DNA from 4 places in the Desulfobacter hydrogenophilus genome. Region 2 is predicted to be linked to each of the others. Evidence: riboswitches for the same ligand, from Rfam matches in the RefSeq annotation. Region 2 holds a riboswitch; each other region holds the start of a gene.

Region 1 (5,521 bases), 840 kb from region 2:
TTTTGATGCCAGAGCGGGCAGGATGGTGAATCCCACATTCACCGGGGTGTAGTCCGTAATCCCGTTGATGTCGGCAAAGCCTTTGAGCAGCATGTCCATTAGTCCGGGCACGGTGTAACCGATTTTTTTGCCGGACAGATCCGCAGGGTTTTTTATGGACTCATCCAAAAACATCAGTGTTGTCAAGGGTTTGACCACAAGGGGAGCCACGGCTTTAACCTTGAGCCCTGCATCTGCCGCCATAATGGTCTGGGGCTGGTAGGACACGGCCAGATCCACCTTGCCTGCTGCGGCAAGTTTCAGCGCATCCGAGGTCTCTGACGGGACGATAATTTCAACTTCCAGGCCCTGGGCTGCAAAATAACCGGATTTTTGGGCAACATAAACAGGTAAATGGTCCACGTTTGGAAACCAGTCCAGCATGAGCACAAGTTTTTGCGCCGAGGCGGTGCTGCAAAGCATGAAAAAGGTCATTAGTGTCAGAACAACATGTCGTTTCATTGTTTATCCTCTCTTTTTATGAATTAATTATTTTTCCATGTTACCATTCGTTTTTCAGCAAAACTGACCAATGCCCACAGCCCAATCCCCATGCCCGAAAGCCAGAGAATGCAGGCAAATACCAGATCCGTATTCAGTCGGGCATTGGACTGGATCATCAGATAGCCAAGCCCTTTCTGGGCCCCCACCCATTCGCCGATGACCGCGCCGATGGTAGCCACGGTAACGCCCACCTTAAGCCCTGCGAAAAACTGAGGTAACGCCCAGGGCCAGTACAGCAGGCGCAGCTTCATCCAGAATCCTGCCCCCATAAGGGTAAACAGTTTGCGGAAATCAGGGTCGCAGCTTTTAAGGCCGGATAACAGGCTTACGGTAATGGGGAAAAAAATGATCACCCAGGCCATGAAAACCTTGGACCATATGCCGTATCCCAGCCAGATCACAAGCAGCGGGGCCAGGGCAAAGACCGGCACGGCCTGGGATGCCACCAGAAACGGGGAAAGGCCTTTTTCAATGCCGGGCCGGGCAAACATGAATATGGCCAAAGGAATGGATGTTCCCAAGGCCAACGTAATGCCCAGTACGATTTCCAGGGCCGTGGCCAAGGCGTGGGGCCAGATCAGGGGCGCTTTTATCACCGCACAAAGGCCGATGGCCGATGGTGGGGGCAGAATAAAAGCCGGGGTGTGCATGATTTGTACAAGGACCTCCCATAAAACCAGTATGCCCAGGGTGAGGGCGGCCGGAAAAAGCGTATCTGACCATTTCATCCCTGGATTTTCTCCTTTTCGGTCAACAACCGGGAGAGAATCCGGGCCTTGGTCTCCATGAATTCGGGCTGGGTGAACTCCCTTGGTTTGGATGCCTTGGGCTGGAATCGTTCGAGGATGGTCATGGGGGTAGGGCCTACAAGTATGATTTCATCTGCCAGGACCAGGGCCTCTTCAATGTCATGGGTGATCATGAGAACGGTCTTGCCGAATTCCTTTTGCAGCATGAGCAGCAGATTTTGCAGTTCCCGGCGGGTAATGGCGTCCAGGGCGGACAGGGGTTCGTCCAACAAGACCAGATCCCGGTCAAACATCAGGGTGCGGGCCAGGGCGCATCGCTGGCGCATACCGCCTGATACCTGGTAGGGATAATGAGCCCCAAATCCTGTAAGCCCAATTCTTTCGAAGATCCGGGCAAGTGTTTGTTTTGCCTGTTTCATATCTCTTAGCGTGCGGGGCCTTGCCTGCACCGGCAAAAGACTGTTTTCTTCCAGCGTCAGCCAAGGCAGCAGCATGTCTTTTTGCTGCATATAGGCGGCAAGGCTGCCAAGATGGGCAATGGCGTTGCCCTGCCACACAATCCGGCCCTGGTCAGGACAGACTATACCGGTCAAGCAGTCAAAAAGGGTGGACTTCCCGCACCCGGACGGGCCAACCAGTACTGTAAACCGCCCATGGGGAAGGTTCAGGTCAAAATTTTCAAAAATGGTCTGCAAACCAAATGACTTGGCCAGACCCAGGACCTCAAGCATAGGCTATGTATAGTTTTGTTTTCAATAAGTGTCTAAACAGACACCCGTGTTTGGGCGGAAAGTTTCCCAGCTGCAAGGTGCAGAAAAATTTGTAACCGGAACAACCTCATGGTTGTGAGAATTACAGATTTTTTTGCAACGCCGCAGATGGGTGACTTTACGTTCAAACACCTGTTAGGCAACGCCGCAGGGGGATGGGGGGAAGGAAAAAAAGCTTTCCTTCGCCGGTATGATCCGGATCAGGTTCCAAGGGTCAAAACAGGGGTTATCTGTTTTTTCTCAGCCGAATGCCTTTGGCTCCCCCAGCCTTCCATTGACTATGCAGTTAAAAATTACAGTAGCACTGGGTTTATACCGTGTCAAACCATGAAACTAACAAAAACAGGGCAATCTCCTGTATTTTGTCTGTAGTTTAATGTCAATTTCAAATGGATCATACGGATTCTAAAATAGAATCTTTTTTTTAAACAGTAAGGTTTTACCCCCTATCTATTGTGGTGGGTCTAAAATCATGAGCCTAAGTATTTATCGACTAATAATAGGCTGGGTTTTTAAATTCGGCATTGATGGTATTTTGTTGATGACATAGTCCTCAGTGAAAATTTTTAAATACCCTCCACAATGCTTATGTTATTGAATGCTAAATTCTAAATCGGCTCGGGTGTCCAATGATAGACATAGTCCACACTCTAACGGAAAAATCAGGAACACGGCTTTTTGTAGTCAGCATAGTAGCCGTTGGATCTGCAAAAACCCAATAAAATCGGTTGGATAACCTGCAATCGATTCTATTAATGCCAGCCGAACCGCCTTGATACCTGATTCATATGCCGCCGGGTGGTGTGGGAGGGCTCCTTAATTATGGTAGTTTTGTCCCGATTATACATATTTTTCAGTTTTTCCCGCCAATACCTTAGCAATATATTCACTAATTTGAGTCCCAATCGTATCTTCAAGCCATCCGTATTGACCATTTGGGTTAATTTCCAAAAATACATATTCACCATCATGGCGACGTATTAAATCAATAGCACCGAACTCTAGACCAAGCCCTTTAACTAATGCCAGACATTTTTCTCTTATATTGCGTGGAAGTTTATGTAGTTTATGGGGGACGTCCTGAATATTTGCTTTGCGCCAATCTATCTTAGCCCTTGAGCAATCTTGCGAATGAATTTCAACAGCGAAGACTTTATCATGGACTACTGTTACTCTTAATTCGTAATCCTTTTTTATATACTCCTGAAACAAACAAGGCGTATTTCTCACCGCACCAAATACCTTAGGATCTATCCCACTTAAAAAGGTGGCATAGATTTCACCATGTACTCGTGGCTCTTCCCAAGGCCCTTCACGTGTATAAAGAATACCATCAGAAAGTGTCTTATATATAATATTTCCATTAAAACGTTCTGCAAATTCTATTGCTTGTTTAGGTTCGTTTGTAATTAAAGTCTCTGGAATCAAAAAACCGAGGGATATTGCCATCCTTAATTGGAGAGGCTTATTACTTGATATTCGTAAATTATGAATTGAACTTATCCAGAAAGCATGATCAAGACTATTATACAAACCATAAAGTGATTGTCGACATTCATTAAGGGCATACTCCCTTTCATAATCTTTCAAATCGTTTGGAAGCTGAGGCAGGGCTGGTTTTCGGTACCAAACAGACTTTATTTTACTTGGGTCAATAATGTTACCATTTTCTAATACCCATTGATCACAATCAGGACTAATAGAGGAAAGGTGTGTACTCTGAGTTATTTTAAGTGGATATTCTGCTGGGCTAAATATTTGATGATTTATACCCCATTTATTTAAAAAATGGGTTACCCAATAGACTTGGAGGTCGGAAATATCACTAATTATTAATATCGTCATATAGTCATCCAACTTAGGTCTTTCTTGGTACATATATTGTTATGCAGCATTTTGCCTGAATATTGTACTTCAACTTTGGTATGCTTCAGAACAAAATTCTGCATACGAAGCTATTATTAAACCAAGCAAAATGCATACCTGAAAAAACCAAAGTTGGAGTACTATAATTTAAAATAAAATATTTAATGAAAAATTGATAAGCTATAGTGACATAATTAAACATCACTATAGCATCACTCTTCAGTGAAATTTTTACAACTTAGTTTCTCTAATCGCAATCAGCCCCGGCAGCATCACTTCTAGACCATGGGTCATACCGAGTTTCTCTATAAGATTGTCTCCATGTATCGCATCTTCCAGCTATAGATTCCCAGGTGGGGATATGCCCAATAGCTTTTGTCTGAATGAGTTCGTCAACTAACTTTTGCAACTCATCACGGGACATTTTATCAATTTGTGAAAGATCAATGCCTCCACCAGGAGGCGAAGCAACGGCCGAAGCGAATATAAAAGATTTAGAAACTTCTTGACCCAAGCTAATTTGCTTGAACTGCTTCTCATAAACCTCTGCATTTATACTGAGTTCATAGCTTCGTACTTTCTTGCCCTCACTCGTGTATCCTTCAACAGTCCCTTCACTTATTACGTCCGATTTTTTGAAATACAACAAACGGTCGGTTGCCAATCGAATTTCACTATCACCTGCTTTATAACCGCAATAGATTATCCCACAAAAAGGATAGTCATCGCTCATTTCCAGAATCGGCCCAAGTGACTTATCATGTGCTTTTTCGATAGGTACACCGTAAACGAAGATTGAAGTACTGGTCTCCATTTAGTTCTCCTTTCATTATCGTCGATTTATAAAAAGGTCGGGCGAATACCCTTCCAAAAAATACAATACAAACCATACAAACTTATAGTACATAACAAGTTGCTTTGTGGTTTCCGTTTATCTTTTGTATTCAACTATATTAACGGGATAACATCTGAAAATGAAAAGTAAGAATAAACAGATCAGTATAACTATTTGAAACAAAATATGGATAAATCTCACTATCATTGTTTGAAAAGATTTGCAAGGTCTTTTTTCTTTAATTTGCCACATAACATAGTTAACTAAGCACGGTATAAAAGCGGACTGCCAATGATTTTAGAAAGGTGAGAAATGGCAGAAGTAGTCAACGCCTTTATTCACAATGTTCTCGGCGACATATAATAGACAGATTGTGGAGTCGACTTTTCCTCAAAATGAGGCACTTTTTGATTAGAAAATATCATCAAATGTAATCGGTCTGATTTATAAATTTATCACCGGAATCTGCTATATGAAGAAAAGGGGCTTGTAATCTCAACCAAAATCAATTTAATCTCCAATTAAATTGAGTTATCTCATATTTTTCTAATAATTATCTGCGATGTTAATCCCCTATCGTTATTGTATAAATGTTTTTTATAACAGCCAAGGGCTGACCTGATTCTTCACCAAGGTTTAGCCCACAACGAAAGTTGAAAGATCTGTGTAGGTTACACAGACTTTCATATAAAAAAATAGGGGATAAAGTTACTATGCCAAAAAAAAATATACTTTTTGTTTGTGAAATGAATACTTGT
Region 2 (5,521 bases):
GCTTCTATTTTTTCAAGGTCTGCTTCGCTCACCGGTTCCATATCAATATCATAATAAAATCCATCTTCCACCACAGGGCCGATGGTCAGCTTGGCGTCCGGATAGAGGTTGAGTACGGCTTCAGCCATGACATGAGCCGAAGAGTGGCGCAGGATATCCAGCCCCTTGTCGTCTTTGGCTGTGATAAAGCTCACCGCACTGTCCTTTTCAATGACAGCGCCTAAATCAATGGCTTTGCCTTCTATTTCCATGGCCACGCAGTTGCGGGTAAATCCTTCGGAAATGCTTTTTGCCACATCCATGCCTGTGGGAGGTGTGTCAAATTCTTTTACTGCATTATCCGGGAACGTTATTTGAATCATTTTTTTTACTTCCTGTTATATATCATGCCTGACCTTGCCCTATTTTCCAAGGCAGCGTATGATCAAGTGTTTTTGATTAAACATTGTAATAAAAGCCGTTAAATTTAAAAAAAGAATCTTAAAAGAAGTGTTTTAAACAATCAAGGGAAAACTAAGGTGGTTTATCAGTTTGTAACAACGGACAAAGACTTGGCACAAGTATGCCTGAAACTTGAACCCTGTGAGATAATCGGCGTGGATCTGGAGGCCGATTCCATGCACTGTTTTTCAGAAAAGATATGCCTGATCCAGATTGCAGGCCCAGACCAGGCCTGGCTGGTGGATCCTTTTCTGATCAATGATTTCTCACCCTTTTCTCAAATCCTTGCAAATCCAGAAATTATCAAGGTGTTCCATGGGTCAGACTTTGATGTCAGAAGCCTTGACCGGGAGTTGTCCGTTGAAATTGAAAACCTATTTGACACCGAGATCGCCTGCCGTTTTTTAAATATTAAGGCCCGGGGTCTGGGCGCACTTTTGAAATCTTATTTTAATATAGATGTGGATAAAAAGTACCAGAAGGTGGATTGGTCCAAACGGCCTTTGAAAGATGATATGATTGCCTACAGTGTGGGGGATGTGGCGACGCTTGTGGAACTGCATGACCTTTTAAAGGATCGCCTTGAAAAGATCGGGCGTTTGGCCTGGGCCGAAGAGGAGTTTGATTTGCAGGCCAGGGTGAAATACGAAAATAACCATTTAAGGCCCTTGTTTAAAAAGTTCAAGGGGGCCGGTAAGCTTGACAACCGAAGCCTTGCTGTGCTTGAGCATCTGCTGGAAGTCCGGATTTCCCAGGCGGAGAAAAAGGATTTGCCACCCTTTAAAATTATGTCCAACCAGTCCATCATGACCATGGTTCAGCGCAGGCCGACCAGTGTTGAGGCTGTTTTGAAACATCGAGCGCTAAGCCCTAAGCAGGCTGGTATGTACGGGCAATTGTGCGTCAACGCCATTCAAACAGCCCTTGCCTTACCCCACCGGGAATTGCCCTCTTATCCTAGAACCCGGATGCCCCGAAAAAACTCCCAGGTCCTTGGCCGCATTGATGCATTAAAAAAAATGCGTGAGACTGCTTCCCAAACCCTGGCCATGGAGCCTGGATTTTTGATCAATAACAATATGATCGCTGCGGTGGCAGCGGACAAGCCGTCAAGCCCGGACGATCTGTTGCAGATTCCGGGTATACGAAACTGGCAGGTCGAGGCGCTTGGTGGGAAGATTATGGATACACTTTCCCGAGTGCAGTAATTAAGGCTCGCAATCAAAATAAAACCATCCATATGACTTTCCTTTTAAGCCGTCTTCTGCGTTGCGTCACTGAACACATATTTCGAATATGCTCCCAGTAACGCGCCTTGAATACGACTTAAAATCCTAAGTCATATTTGGACGATTTTAATCTGATCCCAAGCCTAACAAGAGAGAGGATAGACAATGCATATAGATTTTTGGAAAATGCATGGTCTCGGCAATGATTTCATTATGCTGGATGACCGGGACAAAACCATTGCCGGGCACATTGATTATTCGGATCTGGCCGTGCACCTGTGTCATCGGAGGTTTGGCATCGGTGCCGATGGCATTATTCTGGCCCGGCATTCTGATACCCATGATATACGGTTTGTTATTATCAATTCAGACGGGTCTCAACCGGAGATGTGCGGCAACGGCATGCGCTGTTTTGCCAAATATCTGTACGAGAACAATATTCTTGTCAAAGATGAAATAAAGGTTCAAACCCTGGCCGGAACTGTGGTGCCCCGCATTGAAAAAAAGCAAGATGCACAGGTGGTCTCCGTATGCGTGGATATGGGGGTGCCACGGCTTATTCCTGAACAGATCCCTTTTGTCTATGATGGAAAGATGGCCCTTGGGGTGCCCATTGAAACAGGGCAGGGCACAATGTCCGTTTCCTGTGTCTCCATGGGGAACCCCCATGCGGTGATCTTTGTGAATGATTTGTCACTGGTGGACATTGAAGTTGTTGGTCCCATGGTGGAAAATCACCCCCGTTTTCCTGAAAAAACCAATGTGGAGTTCATTGAAGTCATCTCTGACAGCCAAATAAAAATGCGGGTGTGGGAACGCGGGGCCGGGGTAACCCTTGCCTGCGGTACCGGGGCCTGTGCTGCCGTTACGGCCGCTCATCTGACGGGATGGGTAGGGCGACAGGTGCGTGTCCATCTGGACGGTGGAGATCTGGATATTTTATGGGATGAATCCTCTGGTCATATTTTTAAGACCGGGCCTGCCCAGACCGTTTTTAAGGGAACTGTTGAAATTTAACTCCGGGTTGACAAACCTTTTTATTCTCTATATAGCATAATTCATCGTTTGGGGTGGCGCACAGCGTCTGAGATTATACCCATTGAACCTGATCCGGATAATACTGGCGAAGGGAAGAGCGGACAAGACAGCAATAAACCTGGAAAAATCCGGATTTAGGTATTTTTATAGCCGTTTGCCCTTCCTTTGAGGGGTAAACGGCTTTTTTTTTAAGGATTTTTGCCTATGAATATTTTTGTCAACGGAAAACAGGAATGCATAGAGTCCTGTACTTTGGCACAGTTGATTGCCTGGAAAAAACTCGATGCAGGGGCGCTGGTTATCGAACTTAACCAGCAAATCATCAAACAGGAATTTTGGCCGACAACTGAACTCCAGGACAAAGATCGCCTGGAGATGCTCAGTTTTGTCGGAGGAGGCTGATTATGAACGACGATTTACTTTTATTAGGTGGGAAAGAATTCAGTAACCGGTTACTGACCGGTACCGGGAAATTTGGCAACCATGGACAAATTCCCAAGATGCTTGCGGCCAGTGGTTCACAGATGATCACGGTCGCCCTGCGCCGTGTCGACGTCTCGGAGCAGTCTGAAAATATTCTCGAATACATCCCCAAAAATGTGACCCTGCTGCCCAATACATCCGGCGCCCGCAACGCAGAACAGGCCGTTCGCGTTGCCCGTATTGCCCGGGAAGCCGGTTGTGGTGATTTTATTAAAATCGAAGTTATCACCGATATGAAATACCTGATGCCGGATAACTGGGAGACCTTGAAAGCGACGGAAATTCTGGCCAAAGAAGGGTTTCAGGTGCTGCCCTATGTTTTGCCCGATCTGCCCCTGGCCAAACGTCTGGAAAACGCAGGAGCCGCAGCGGTGATGCCCCTGGGCTCGCCCATCGGAACCAACCGGGGACTGGAGACCAAACCGCTGATTGCCATGTTAATTGAGAATGCCTGTGTGCCCATCGTTGTGGATGCGGGAATCGGTAAACCTTCCCAGGCTGCGGCGGCAATGGAAATGGGTGCAGATGCGGTGCTGGTGAATACCGCCATTGCCACGGCCCGGGATCCCGAAGCCATGGGACGCGCCTTTGATCTGGCGGTCAAAGCCGGGCGGGCGGCCTACCTGGCGGAAATGGCCGAGGCGTCCACCTTTGCCCGCGCCTCTTCTCCGCTCACCGGATTTCTTGACGAAGAACAGCCATGAGTTGACCTGGTCTATCAACACCTATGTTCAACTCAATGTCATAAGTTTAAGTATGTGTCGTTTGTTTTACCATGAAGGACATGAAGCGCATGAAGAATATATACCGGAAAATTAATCTTCATGTCCTCCATGCGCTTCATGGTTCTAATTGGAATCATCTTAATTTTATGACATAGAGGCTCAACCCACAACAAAACATGAAAGAAATTTAATAGCTTATTGCGACTTTCATAAAATGAGGATCGAATTATGTCATTCTACAAGGTAGTTGAGCAGTACCGTGATTTTAATGTTCCTAAATTTTTTGACCAGGTGAATGATGAGGACATCATCCTCAGTATGGCCAAGGAAAAACCCGATCCTATGGATCTTTTGACTCTGCTGAGCCCTCGGGCTGCCGGACATCTTGAGGCCATGGCCCGAAAAGCCCACCAGTTGACCGTGCAGTATTTTGGCCGCACGATCCAAATGTTTATTCCGCTGTACATCTCCAACTATTGTAACAACGGTTGTGCTTACTGTGGATTTAATCACAAAAATTCCATCCTTCGCCGAAAGCTCAGCCTGGAAGAGATTGAGATTGAGGCCAAGGCCATTGCCAAAACCGGGATGCAGCATGTGCTCTTTCTCACCGGTGAAGCCCAGCACATGACCCCCATGTCGTACCTGGTGGATGCGTCGCGACTGCTCAAGAAACATTTTGCATCCGTGGCGATTGAGGTCTACCCGCTTGAGATTGAGGAGTACCGGCAACTCTATGAGGCAGGTGTCGATTCCATGACCATGTTCCAGGAAACCTATGACGAAGGCGTTTATAAACGGGTTCATCTGGCCGGCAAAAAAATGGATTATCACTGGCGGCTCAACGGGCCTGAACGGGCTGCCAAGGGCGGCATGAGGGTCGTTAATCTTGGGGCTCTGCTTGGTCTTTCCGAGCCGCGGCGGGAAATGTTTTTTACCGGGTTGCATGCCAGCTACCTTGAAAACAAGTATATCAATACCGAGGTTGCCATCTCCCTGCCCCGATTTAACGAGGCGGAAGGCGATTTTCAACCCGACTACCTGGTGAATGACAAAACCTTTGTTCAGTTCATGACCGCGCTGCGTATTTTTCTGCCGCGTTTGGGACTGACCGTCTCCACCCGTGAAAACGCCACCTTTCGCGATCGTATTCTCCCCTTGGGTGCTACGCGTTACTCTGCGGGATCAAGTACCGGTGTTGGTGGCTACACCGAGATACCGGACGGTCAGACGCCGCAATTCGAGATTACCGATGCCCGCAGTGTGGCCCAGGTAGCCGATGCGATTCTCGCCCAGGGTTACCAGCCGATTTACAAAGACTGGGATTGCATCTGATGAAAATCGGTATTGCCGGGGTTGGCGGTATTGGCTCCAACGTGGCCCTTAACCTGGTGCGAAGTGGCGTGATGCAACTTAAACTGGTCGATTTTGATCGGGTAGAGTCCGGTAACCTCAACCGTCAGTTTTATTTTGTCGACCAGATCGGCCTGTTCAAGGTTGATGCACTTAATATCAATTTAAGCCGCATTAACCCCGAGGTGAACCTTGAGGGGCAGGTCCAGCGTATTGACAGGCAAAATTGTGCTGACCTGTTCTTTGATTGCG
Region 3 (5,521 bases), 2.3 Mb from region 2:
CGTGATGGTAAACGTTATATCTGCTGCATTATAGGCCTGGTAGCAGGAGGCCTCAATGGTGGTGGTGTCTAAGGTCCATAAAGCACCGGAATCGTCGGTTGACGGATCTATTTCGGTTTTGTTTGCGACCGTGCTGTCATTCAGACTGGAATAATAATTGTTGGTGATGAAAAAGCCGTCTATAATGGAATTGGACTCCCGCATGGCGATTTTTAATGTGTGATATCCTGCTGTGTCAACGGTGATGGTGTTATTGCTGCCCACTTGCATGGATTTCGTCCAAACAAAGGAATCGTAATGTCCACCATAGTTCCAGGCCTTCCATGTGTCATCATCCACCGTAAAAAAAATAGAGTCTGCATTGCCGTTGTAACCAATACCGCGCATCCACATGTAGTATGTGTCAGCTTCTGGAAAATATACCCTGTATTCTTTTACTTCGTTGCCGGGAGTGTTGGCAGCATAGCCGGAATTACCAGCTTTAAGAACCTTGCCGCCTTTGGAGTTGCGTATGTTGGTTTTTTTCTGGAAACGGGTGTTCGTATTTGGATTGCTGGCCAGATCCTGGGAACCGGAGTAATTTTCTGCTTCAATATAAGTCCCTTCAGGATCAATAATGGACGATGCCGTTACCGTTTGGGGGCAGACCCCGGCCAAAACAGCTGATAGAAAAATAAAAGATAATAGACGGCGGATGATATACTTTTTTTTCATAGGTTATCCCCTTATGTTTTGCAGATACAATGGTTAGTATCCGACTTGGAATACTTTTTGGACCTGTGTAATCACCTGGGCCTGCCCGTTGGCGTTGCATGTGACTTGATATTGAAAGCTTCTGTATCCTGATGAAAAACCCTGGGCCGGTGCATCAGAATCATAAACAATCTGATACCAGTAGTTCATGTTGTTGATCACCCCGTCTGGGGGCGGGTTCGTGGAAAAATCGTCGTTTGTATTACCGTCTGAGCCGTCGCCGAAATTTCTGACCGTATCATAGTCGATCAGCGTTTTGTTGACTGCATCCGGGGGGGCGTTCAGTGCATTCAAAAAGGGACCGGCCTGTTTCCACCCGGAGTCGGCGATGATAAACCGCTGCCTTGCCATACGTTCATTACCTGTAATTTTAAGTTCAAAACTGGTGGTGTTGATGGCTGCTGTACCCATCATCGTTAAAAGGGCAAGGACAAGCAGGGTAATGACCAGGGCAAACCCCTGCTCATCCTTTAACTGATCATGGATTAACACACGTTGCATCAGTAAACCTCACTTTTTAAGAAGTTGACGGTCAGGGTTTTTGCGGTAGCATCTGTGTAGGTCATTGTCAGCGTTACGAATTTAATGTCGCTTTCATCATCCTCGTCTGTGGTGCCGTCCCCGTCATTGTCCACAGTGTCTGTATTGGACCATTGGGTGACGTTCCAGGTGGCTGCGGATATGGATCCGGGTAGAACGAATCCGGTCAGTTCACTGATCGTATGAGCACCGACGTCAAACACTGCATCAGAATAGCTTTGGTTGGTCAGGGTTTCATATATGTTTTCTCCGGTAGACCCTGCAATGGTCAGTTTGTTGGCGGATGCATTGCCACGGGTGGAACTGATATGCATGGTATTGATGGCTAAAATGCCCACAGCCAGGACCATCATGGCAATCATAGCCTCAATCAGGGTGAATCCGTTCTGGTTTTTTATGATTGTTTTCATGGCACATCCACTCCTATAATCCTAAATTGCGGCAGCGAATTCTAAGTGTTCGGAGCCGGCGCCTGTAATTGTCGTTGTACGGCCCCCACGTCTGCCCGGAGGGGGACGGGGGTTTATATTGGGTTGTATTGGTAAAACTTGTGTCTTTTTTTGGGGATGCGGCAAGAATAGTGATCTGTACGCTTCTAACGTCAGAAGGAGTGGCCGTCACTGCTTCATTGCTGTCTATGTAAAGGAATTCTACGGCCTGGATCTGTTCGGCAATGTCCTGATACCCGCCCCCGCCAGCCTTAATGACAATATTCACAGGGTCTGGTACTCCGTCCCCGTCACTGTCTGCTTCGGGAATACCGTTCCCGTCCGCATCGACGGAGGGTTCCAGGCCAATAACAAAGGTTTCATCCGAATCCAAAACGCCATCCCCGTCAGTATCTGTTTCAAACTGGATTCTTCCTGCATTTGTGGGGGTGACGGAAAAATTTCCGCTGGCCGTGGGATCATAACCGGCCATGCGAAGGTCAATGGCGATTATTGAAAACGCGGCCCGTAGATTTTGTTGCATTTCAGCCACCTGGTCTTGGGTATAGTAAGCTTTTTGCTGGGATAAATAGGTGGCATAGGCCGCCCCTGTAATCATTGCACCGATGACCAGGGTCATCATTAATTCGATCAGGGTAAATCCCTTCTGGTTGTTTACGGCCATTCTGGTCCACCCCATTTTAGTAGTTTGACTAATCCACTGGACAGTGTACCTACGGCATAGGTCGTGCCGTTGTTCGGGTTGGTAAGGTAGACATATCCGGCATTTCCTATGCCACTTGAGTTAACAACGAGAACATTATTTGGTGATGGATAGGTAATGAAATCACCAAAGGTCGAGCCTACAGGCGTGGTTGCATTTCCATTGCCAAATTGAACTCTGTTTTTATACGTCGGTGACAGCAGCGACACGCTTCGTTCAATGACGTTATCGCCTGTTCCGGTCATATCCCCGGCAGAGTCCCAGTCGTCATCAGCACCTTTATCACTGCAAATGTAGTAACAGCTGTTGGTCGTATCAAAAACAATGGCCGCACTGGCATTCTGCTTAACCGCAATCATGCGGGCCTCCTGCATAGCCGAATACAGGTCCCTTGCCGCAGATTTGACGCTTAAGTTGTCAAACCAGAGCATCAGGTTCGGAACAGCCATTGACGCGGAAACTCCAATAATCGCAATGACAATCATCATTTCAATCAGTGTAAATCCGCCATTATGCTGTTGTTGTCCGGGAATCATTCTCTTTAAAGATCTTTTAATCATGTTATCTTATCTTTTATTTGTTGTTTATATCTATATTATCCCGGCAGGGTGTCAATCATCAGGCTATAATCGGGAAAAATCGTCATTTGGGGCCGGATTTTATAAATACGCTGAATGGTAAAGCAAAAATCATTCCAATCAGCCTCGTCGTTAACGGGATCTTGAATAAATCGCCTTATTCTTTACCATACATTAATACGCGTGTCTCGGGTATGGTTCAACCTATATATCTGTATCTAAAGTTCGGCTTTTTCTTAAGAAATATTTAATTTTTTCGGATGTTAGCCAGGCAAAATGCATAGAAATTGCTTGACGTCATGGTTAAATTTCACCAAAACCATTAAATAAAATTAATACTACAGGTGTCATTGGTTTTCAATCATTGTTTTAACCGTGTCGAAAATCTGGTCTCAGGATCAAGACATTGACAGAACCTTCCGAATCAAGTATTTGATATTTTAGTTGATCACGGGGGTGCTTTCGTAAAAGCTGAGAGAAGTTGGCTCAAGACTTCAACCCTTGGAACCTGATCCGGTTCGTACCGGCGTAGGGAAAGTGATTGAAGCTTTGGCATAGAGCTTGTTTGTCATTTTCCCGCCTTTTCCGTTTCAGTTTCCCTGCCCAAAAATAAATATAAACAGGAGATGTACACATGTCACAGTCATATACGACTCAGATGGATGCAGCCAGAAAAGGTATTCTCACCCCGCAGATGGAACAGGTGCTCGCCAATGAACCCATCTCAAAACAGGAGCTGATGGAGGGCCTTGCCGAGGGCAGGATTGCTATCCCTGCCAATAAAAATCATTTAAACCTGAAAGCAGCAGGCGTGGGAAAAGGGCTTAAAACTAAAATTAACGTTAATTTAGGCGTATCCAAAGATGTCTGCTGTTTTGATTCAGAATTAAATAAAGCGAAGTTGGCGATAGAGTACCAGGCAGATGCCGTCATGGACCTGAGTGTATCCGGCGAGACTGAAAAATTTCGAAAGCGTCTGGTGGAACAAATTCCCGTGATGATCGGTACGGTGCCTATTTATGACACCTTAACCCGTACTGGAAAGCCCACAGAAGAGATAACCCTGGAAGATTGGTTTGAAACCGTTGAGATTCATGCCGCCAACGGGATTGATTTCATTACTATCCATGCCGGGCTCAATCAAAAATGCGCCCGAAGCATTAAGGCGAATCCCAGGCTTTGCGGAATTGTCAGCCGGGGTGGGGCTATTCTGTTTGAATGGATGGAAAAAACCGGCAATGAAAATCCCTTTTATGAACACTTTGACCGGCTCCTGGACATTTGTCAGGCCCATGATGTCTGCATCAGCCTGGGGGATGGACTCAGGCCGGGTGCGATAAAAGATTCAACAGATGCCCCCCAGATCGAGGAGCTGATCACCTTGGGAGAACTGACCAAGCAGGCCTGGGAAAAAAACGTACAGGTTATGATTGAGGGACCTGGTCACGTGCCGCTGCATGAGATAGAAATGAACATGAAACTTCAGAAAAAGCTTTGCCACAACGCCCCGTTTTATGTGCTTGGCCCCTTGGTTACCGACATTGCCCCCGGCTACGACCATATCACGTCAGCCATTGGCGGTGCCCTGGCCGCCATGCATGGTGCCGACTTTTTATGTTATGTCACCCCTGCTGAACATCTGCGACTGCCAACCGCAGACGATGTTAAACAAGGTATTATTGCATCCCGGATCGCCGCCCATGCCGGAGATTTGGCCAAAGGGCTTAAAGATGCTGAGATTATAGACCATAAAATGAGCAAAGCCCGGGGGGCCCTGGACTGGGAGGGGCAGTTCGATTGCGCCCTGGACCCGGAAAAGGCCAGGGAATACCGCAAGTCGTCCCAGCCTGGGGAAAAAGAAGTCTGTACCATGTGCGGTGATTTTTGCGCTGTTAAACGTGTGGGGGCTCTGCTTGGATAGCGGCTTCATCCTGACAAGTTGCATCAATCGTTTTATATTCATGCGTCAGTACTGAAGTTAGGATTATTGAAACAATAAAATCCACTATATGGTTTGTCTTTCCAACCGTATTTGTGGATTTTAAAATTTTTATGGCCCTTAATGACATTGAATTGACATTTAAGGGGATTAGTTTTAGAAGAAATAACATTTGAGGTAACGGATAATTGGGAGAAAATTAATGCACATTCGTCATTGTCTACCATCAACCTTTTTAATTTGTTTGATCTTTACCGCCTTTATTTTTGTTTCAGGGTGCGGGGTTTTTCAGGGGGCGTCTGCCCCGGAACAGGGTCAATCCACCCAGTCGGAAGTTGAGACTAAACCCCTTGCAATTTACCATGATTTTGAGGATGTGCTGGTGCCCGAGGAATTGACAATTATAAAAAACCGCACGGTCGTGGTCTCAACACCCGGATTTAGATCCGGAATCCTTACCCTTAGGGGGCGGGTGGAGTCCAATTCTCTATATAACTTTTTTTCCATAAATATGGAAAAGGACAACTGGGAGGTCATTTCCAGGATTAAAGCTCCGGAA
Region 4 (5,521 bases), 130 kb from region 2:
TTAAATTACTTGAACAAAGTAGCTTGTCTTGTTATCCGTATTCTTTGTTGCGACTCAGGGCATCAGGAACATATGATGACTGAGTCGCAATATTTGGGATATCATGTCTAAATACCCCAAACCCACTTTATTCCTAGAAACAAAGTAACCAGCAACGCGCAGCCACCTGCAATATTCAACACCGGACCGTTTCTGTACTGCTTTGCCCAGTTCCTATCATTGAGCAGCCATAAAAATATTCCCACAAAAAGCGGTGTGCCCAAAAATGACAGGGCGAGCATGATCAGCAAAAGGTTAACCGGTCTGCCGGAAAGAAAGGATCCGGGAAGGGCAATGAGGCACCCAACCAGAATTATCAGCCTGTACCGGCGGCTTTTGGGGTGCATTTCCCAGTTCATTTTATCCCCAAGCACATAGGCTGCAGCAATAAAAGTGGGCATAATCGTTGAAAACACGGCACACCAGATTCCCAGACAAAAGAAGCCATGGGCATAGGTGCCTAAAAGCGGCGTGATGGCATCGGCCATTTCAAAAAGGGTATTCACATGGATACCGGCCGGGTGAAGTACACAGGCACCGGTCAAATAGATGGCCGTACAGTAAAGACCGAATGCCCCAAGAAGCGAAAGGGCCGTATCAAAACGGGCTGTTCCCAGATCTGACACCCCCCACCCTTTTTCATGCACGGTATAAGTCTGCATGGACAAAATGGTCACATGGATGGAACCGCCCATGATAGCGGTCATCATCAAAATTTCAGCTTTTCCAAAATGGGAGAAATCCGGCAAAAGCCCGCCAACAGCCATGCCCAGGTCCGGCTTTGCAATAAAAAGGGTGCCGATAAAGCAAACCACAAGCAAAGAGACAATAATCTTGCACAACATCTCAACAATCCGGTATCCGCCGTGGGCCACCAGAACATAGAACGCGATGGTGAATACGATACCCCACCAGGGGACATCAAGGCCGGATACATATCCGGTCACCGCAACCAGAATTTTTAAAAGCACCACATTGCAAAGCCAGATTACCACAAGGGCATCCAGTGTCACAAACCAGGCAGGCAGACTGCCCCATTTGTCCTGCACAATGGAAACAATCCCCCTCCCCCCGATCAGCGCAGTCTTGGCCGCCATGTACTGGCAGACGAAGGCCAAAATGACACTAAGGACCACCACCCATAAAAAATCATAGCCATAGGTCCCACCGGCCTTGGCAACACTTAAAGTGGTTCCAGGCCCCGCGGCCACGGCACTGATGATCCAGGCAGGTCCTAACGCAGATATAAAACGTTTGAAAGACATGCCTTTACCGGATGAATTATTTTGACCTTCTTTTAAATCCGCCATAAAAATCTCCTGTATCTCAAAGGCTGTGAACTTCAGCCCTGAGATATTGATGAATATCCGCTTCCCGAAGTGCGTACAAACTGTCTATAAAATGGGGCAGAAAAAAGCCCGGACCTGTCACCCGTGATGCGGCCAGTTCCCCGGCAATGCCCGTAACGGCAACGCTTGCAATCGCAGCGTCAAAACCGTTTTCAGCCACGGCATAAAAAGCGGCACAGATGGCGGAAAGCATGCACCCGGTACCGGTTACCGCACCCATGAGTTGAGATCCGTTGGCGATTTTAACCATCTTACCCTGCCCCAGCACCATATCCGTGTTCCCGCTGACAACAAGTGCAGATGCGGATTCAAGAAGCGCGGTGGCGCCGCTTGGCAAGTCATCCGCATTTCGATCGGGCCGGCCGTGCCCGGTCAGAATGGCCCTGGCCTGTTCCGGAGAAATCCCGCTGTCCACCCCTTTGGTGGATAAATGGTCTGCAGCAAGGGCGCAGATTTCCGAAGGGTTGCCCCGGATAATTTTTGCCGGGGCAAGGGTGCAAAGTTCCCGGGCAATATCCGTACGGAAGGGTCCTGCCCCGGCCCCCACAGGATCCAGGACAACGGGTTTTTCTACGTCTCCGGCAAGGGACATCAAGGATTTCATAACCGAAATACGATCCGCAACCGGGGTACCGGTATTAATGCAAAGGGCGTCCGATACACCGGACATATACGCTGCATCATCTTCTGCCCAGGACATCATGGGTGATGCCCCAAGGGCCAGAAGCACATTGGCGGTCTGGTTCATGACCACAAAGTTGGTCACCACATGGACCAATGGTCTTGTATCGCGCAACGCGGCAAAAAGCCTATAGGTATTTTCGGCCAGTTCATGGACGTGCATATGCTCACTCTTTCCTTTATATCCCGGGCATTTTTCCCGGAAAATCAATTATTGTTTCCCCGGCAGGGGACGCTTAAATAAAATAAGGCAGGGGGAAAACGGCATGTGGATTGAGGCGGTACACCACAAAATCTATACATGGAATCAAAAGGCGGGAATAAGTGGAAAACCGAAGGTTCTATCCGCTTCCCTGCGTCGGCATTATCCGCATCAGGTTCCAAGGGTCAGGAATCGCTTCCTTCTCAGCCGGTTAAAGCACCCCCAGCAAACGTTATTTTCAATAAATGTACTATGTACGGCAACCGATGATTTGTCAATACATTTTAGACACACCAAAGAGACGGGCAAGGAAGCAAATTCATCCAGTTTTGTTTGACAATTGGCTTGAAAGAATTATTTTATCAAAAATAATACCACAATGTAGTACTGATGATTGATATTAACCCGCGTCTCAACCCATTAAAGAGAATATGACCTTTGAACACTTCCCCCAACGAAATTCAATCATCATCTTTTTTCTCTATTCTGACATGTGGTTTAGTTACAGGGTCGTTACAAGTTGTCCTTTCCGTATCATATGCAGCACTTGTCTACGGTGGACAACTTTCTCTTTATTCCGCCCAAGGGGTAGGCTTTGCTTTACTCGGTGCTCTTATTACCGCAACATCCCTTACTCTTTTTTCTGCCTTACCCGGGACTGTCGGAAGTAATCAGGATGTGTCTGTTGCAATTTTCAGTTTAATTTCCCTGTCAATTGTTGCCTCCATGCCTCCTGGAGCTGATTTGGAAAATACATTTTATACGGTCGCTTTAACCATTTCGATTACCGTACTGCTTACAGGATTGTTTTTTCTGGGATTAGGGGCTTTTGATTTGGGCGGTTTGATCCGATATTTGCCTTACCCTGTAGTTGGTGGTTTTTTGGCCGGGACAGGCTGGTTGCTGTTTACCGGTGGATTGTCGCTAACTGTTGAAACTGAAAATTTTAAAGAAATTTTTCAATCCCATTTATTGGTCAGATGGCTTCCCGGTCTTTTGTTTTCATTCATTATCCTGGTTGTTTCCAAACGATATCGCAATAGCATTATATTGCCTGGAATCATATTTTCGGGCTTTTTTTTATTTTATGGCGCGGCATGGCATTTGGACTATTCCATTGATGATCTTTTGAAAAACAAATGGCTTTTGGGGCCTTTCCCAGAGCAAAGCCTATGGAAGCCGATCTCTGTAACCAATCTTTCCATGGTTGAATGGAATGTCATTAAAAATCAAGCTGCCAATATTGTAACCGTTATGGCTGTTAGTTCTTTAACCCTCCTGCTCAACGCAAGCGCCATGGAATTGGAAACAAAGAAAGATATCGATCTGAATAAGGAGCTGCGTTTGGCAGGTATTACAAATTTGCTTTCGTGTCTCAGTCCAGGTTTTGTTGGTTTTCGACAGCTTAGTTTGACCAATTTGAATTTTAGAATGGGGGCTCAAAGTAGAATAACCGGCCTTATTGGAGCATCCGTCATAGCGTTTACTCTTTTTTGGGGGATATCAATAGTTTCGTATTTACCAAAAATTATAATGGGCGGCGTTCTCATGTATTTAGGCCTGACTTTTCTTGTGGAGTGGGCCTATGAAACATGGTTTACTTTACCTAAAATCGATTTTGCTATTATCTGGCTTGTTTTGCTGGTGATTGCTACATTTGGTTTTATGCCTGGTATTGGCGTAGGCCTTGTTGCTGCAATAATTATGTTTGTTGTCAGCTATAGCCGTACCGAAGTTGTGCGTTACGAATTGACGGGAAATAACTATCAAGGTCTGTTCTCAGGGAATTCAGATCCGAGTCTGATTGTAGAAAAAAAAAAGGAATATGTATACATCCTTCGGCTACCGACGTAAGGCGGGACAGTTTGAACCGTTTGATCAAAGTCTTCCAGGACGTCAGCCTTAAAAATAGGGCATCTCATAAGAGGCCTATTCTACGGCGTGTCCCGGCTTAAAACGGTAGCCCATCCTTCAGTTACAAGGCTTCATTTTTTTTGGCACGGCTCATCGATTGTTTGAGCAGTTAAAGAAAAAAATAGCTTGTATCAGCAACGATGAAGATAATTTTATTATCCTGGATTTTCAGCGAGTTGATGTTTTAGATTCAACCGGCATGCTGAGTTTTAAAAAATTAAAAAACCTAATAAACATCTCCCAGACTCATCTTATAATTACCGCGCCCAATTCCCAAATACATCAGCAACTTTTAAACGGAGGCCTTTCCTCATCGCACCCTTTGATTCACTATTTCCCAGATTTAAATGCCGGCGTTAAATGGTGTGCAAAAAAAAGGCTCAAACAGACACCAAAACATCTTTACGATCCCCCATCACTGACGGAACGCTTGTTTATAAATTATCCCCAAAAAATGGATCTTTCACAACTTCTCCAATATTTTGAACGAATAAAAATTGAATCCGAAACATGCATATTCAAACAAGGGGCTTTTGCAGATACATTTTTTTTCGTTGAGTCAGGACATGTAGTGGAGAGGGGTGAAACACAATCACATGAATCTCTATTGCAGATAGAAACAATGGGAAATGGTCACTTTATCGGTTACATCGAATTTTATTTGGGTCTTCCTCGAGCAGTAGATGTTTTTGCTACTGAACGATGCATAGTTTATCAGATGTCCAATAAACGACTGAAACTGCTTGAAAAAGAAAATCCAAAATTCTCTGTCATGCTGCACCAGATGTTGGTATTTTTATTATCTGAACGAGTTACGCATCTCGCAAAAACGATACACGCACTGCAGCATAAAAAAACCATAACACGCTCTTAGACATTATCAGAAATAATATTGTCAAAAATCTGGAAGTATTAAAACAGAGGGGCAAGGCTTGTGCCTTGCCCCTTTTTCATAAAATATACAACAGTAAAATTAGTTAACCATACGGTCGTGACCTTCCCACTCCTTCTCCCGCAGCTTGAACTTTTGTAGTTTGCCTGTGGCAGTTTTGGGTAAGGGACCAAATTCAATAGACTTGGGAGCCTTGAACCGGGCCATCTTTTCCTTGCAGTACGCAATAATCTGAGCCGGATCCGGATTGGTACCGGCCCGGGGCACAATAAACGCCTTGGGCACTTCACCCCATTTCTCGTCGGGCACCGAGATTACGGCCACTTCCAGCACATCCGGATGGGAGTACAATACATTTTCGATTTCAACAGTGGATATATTTTCACCGCCTGAAATAATGATGTCTTTTTTACGGTCCATGATTTGCGCATAGTTGTCCGGGTG

Evidence for each region. A riboswitch is a leader RNA that binds a small molecule or an ion and turns the genes downstream of it on or off. The one in region 2 is predicted to bind thiamine pyrophosphate.
Region 1: it holds a riboswitch for thiamine pyrophosphate, as region 2 does, so the genes downstream of both, EYB58_RS20205 (ABC transporter ATP-binding protein) here and thiS (sulfur carrier protein ThiS) in region 2, are expected to answer to the same signal.
Region 3: it holds a riboswitch for thiamine pyrophosphate, as region 2 does, so the genes downstream of both, thiC (phosphomethylpyrimidine synthase ThiC) here and thiS (sulfur carrier protein ThiS) in region 2, are expected to answer to the same signal.
Region 4: it holds a riboswitch for thiamine pyrophosphate, as region 2 does, so the genes downstream of both, thiM (hydroxyethylthiazole kinase) here and thiS (sulfur carrier protein ThiS) in region 2, are expected to answer to the same signal.

Annotation. Positions count from the first base shown of each region.
Region 1 is NZ_CP036313.1:4,544,531-4,550,051, reverse strand. It holds gene EYB58_RS20215 (ABC transporter substrate-binding protein) at 1-501, opposite strand, end outside; gene EYB58_RS20210 (ABC transporter permease) at 525-1,271, opposite strand; gene EYB58_RS20205 (ABC transporter ATP-binding protein) at 1,268-2,023, opposite strand; TPP riboswitch at 2,223-2,337, opposite strand; gene EYB58_RS20200 (MvdC/MvdD family ATP grasp protein) at 2,903-3,907, opposite strand; gene EYB58_RS20195 (hypothetical protein) at 4,176-4,742, opposite strand; gene EYB58_RS20190 (arsenate reductase ArsC) at 5,477-5,521, shown strand, end outside.
Region 2 is NZ_CP036313.1:283,215-288,735, reverse strand. It holds gene thrS (threonine--tRNA ligase) at 1-362, opposite strand, end outside; gene EYB58_RS01370 (ribonuclease D) at 519-1,649, shown strand; gene dapF (diaminopimelate epimerase) at 1,836-2,687, shown strand; TPP riboswitch at 2,727-2,821, shown strand; gene thiS (sulfur carrier protein ThiS) at 2,913-3,110, shown strand; gene EYB58_RS01355 (thiazole synthase) at 3,113-3,895, shown strand; gene thiH (2-iminoacetate synthase ThiH) at 4,145-5,251, shown strand; gene thiF (sulfur carrier protein ThiS adenylyltransferase ThiF) at 5,251-5,521, shown strand, end outside.
Region 3 is NZ_CP036313.1:2,588,476-2,593,996, forward strand. It holds gene EYB58_RS11480 (PilC/PilY family type IV pilus protein) at 1-714, opposite strand, end outside; gene EYB58_RS11485 (pilus assembly PilX family protein) at 748-1,254, opposite strand; gene EYB58_RS11490 (type IV pilus modification PilV family protein) at 1,254-1,703, opposite strand; gene EYB58_RS11495 (PilW family protein) at 1,717-2,406, opposite strand; gene EYB58_RS11500 (GspH/FimT family pseudopilin) at 2,397-3,005, opposite strand; TPP riboswitch at 3,466-3,577, shown strand; gene thiC (phosphomethylpyrimidine synthase ThiC) at 3,658-4,944, shown strand; gene EYB58_RS11510 (hypothetical protein) at 5,165-5,521, shown strand, end outside.
Region 4 is NZ_CP036313.1:411,328-416,848, forward strand. It holds gene EYB58_RS01855 (Nramp family divalent metal transporter) at 108-1,349, opposite strand; gene thiM (hydroxyethylthiazole kinase) at 1,366-2,232, opposite strand; TPP riboswitch at 2,403-2,505, opposite strand; gene EYB58_RS01865 (SulP family inorganic anion transporter) at 2,710-4,125, shown strand; gene EYB58_RS01870 (STAS domain-containing protein) at 4,238-5,059, shown strand; gene EYB58_RS01875 (acyl--CoA ligase family protein) at 5,159-5,521, opposite strand, start outside.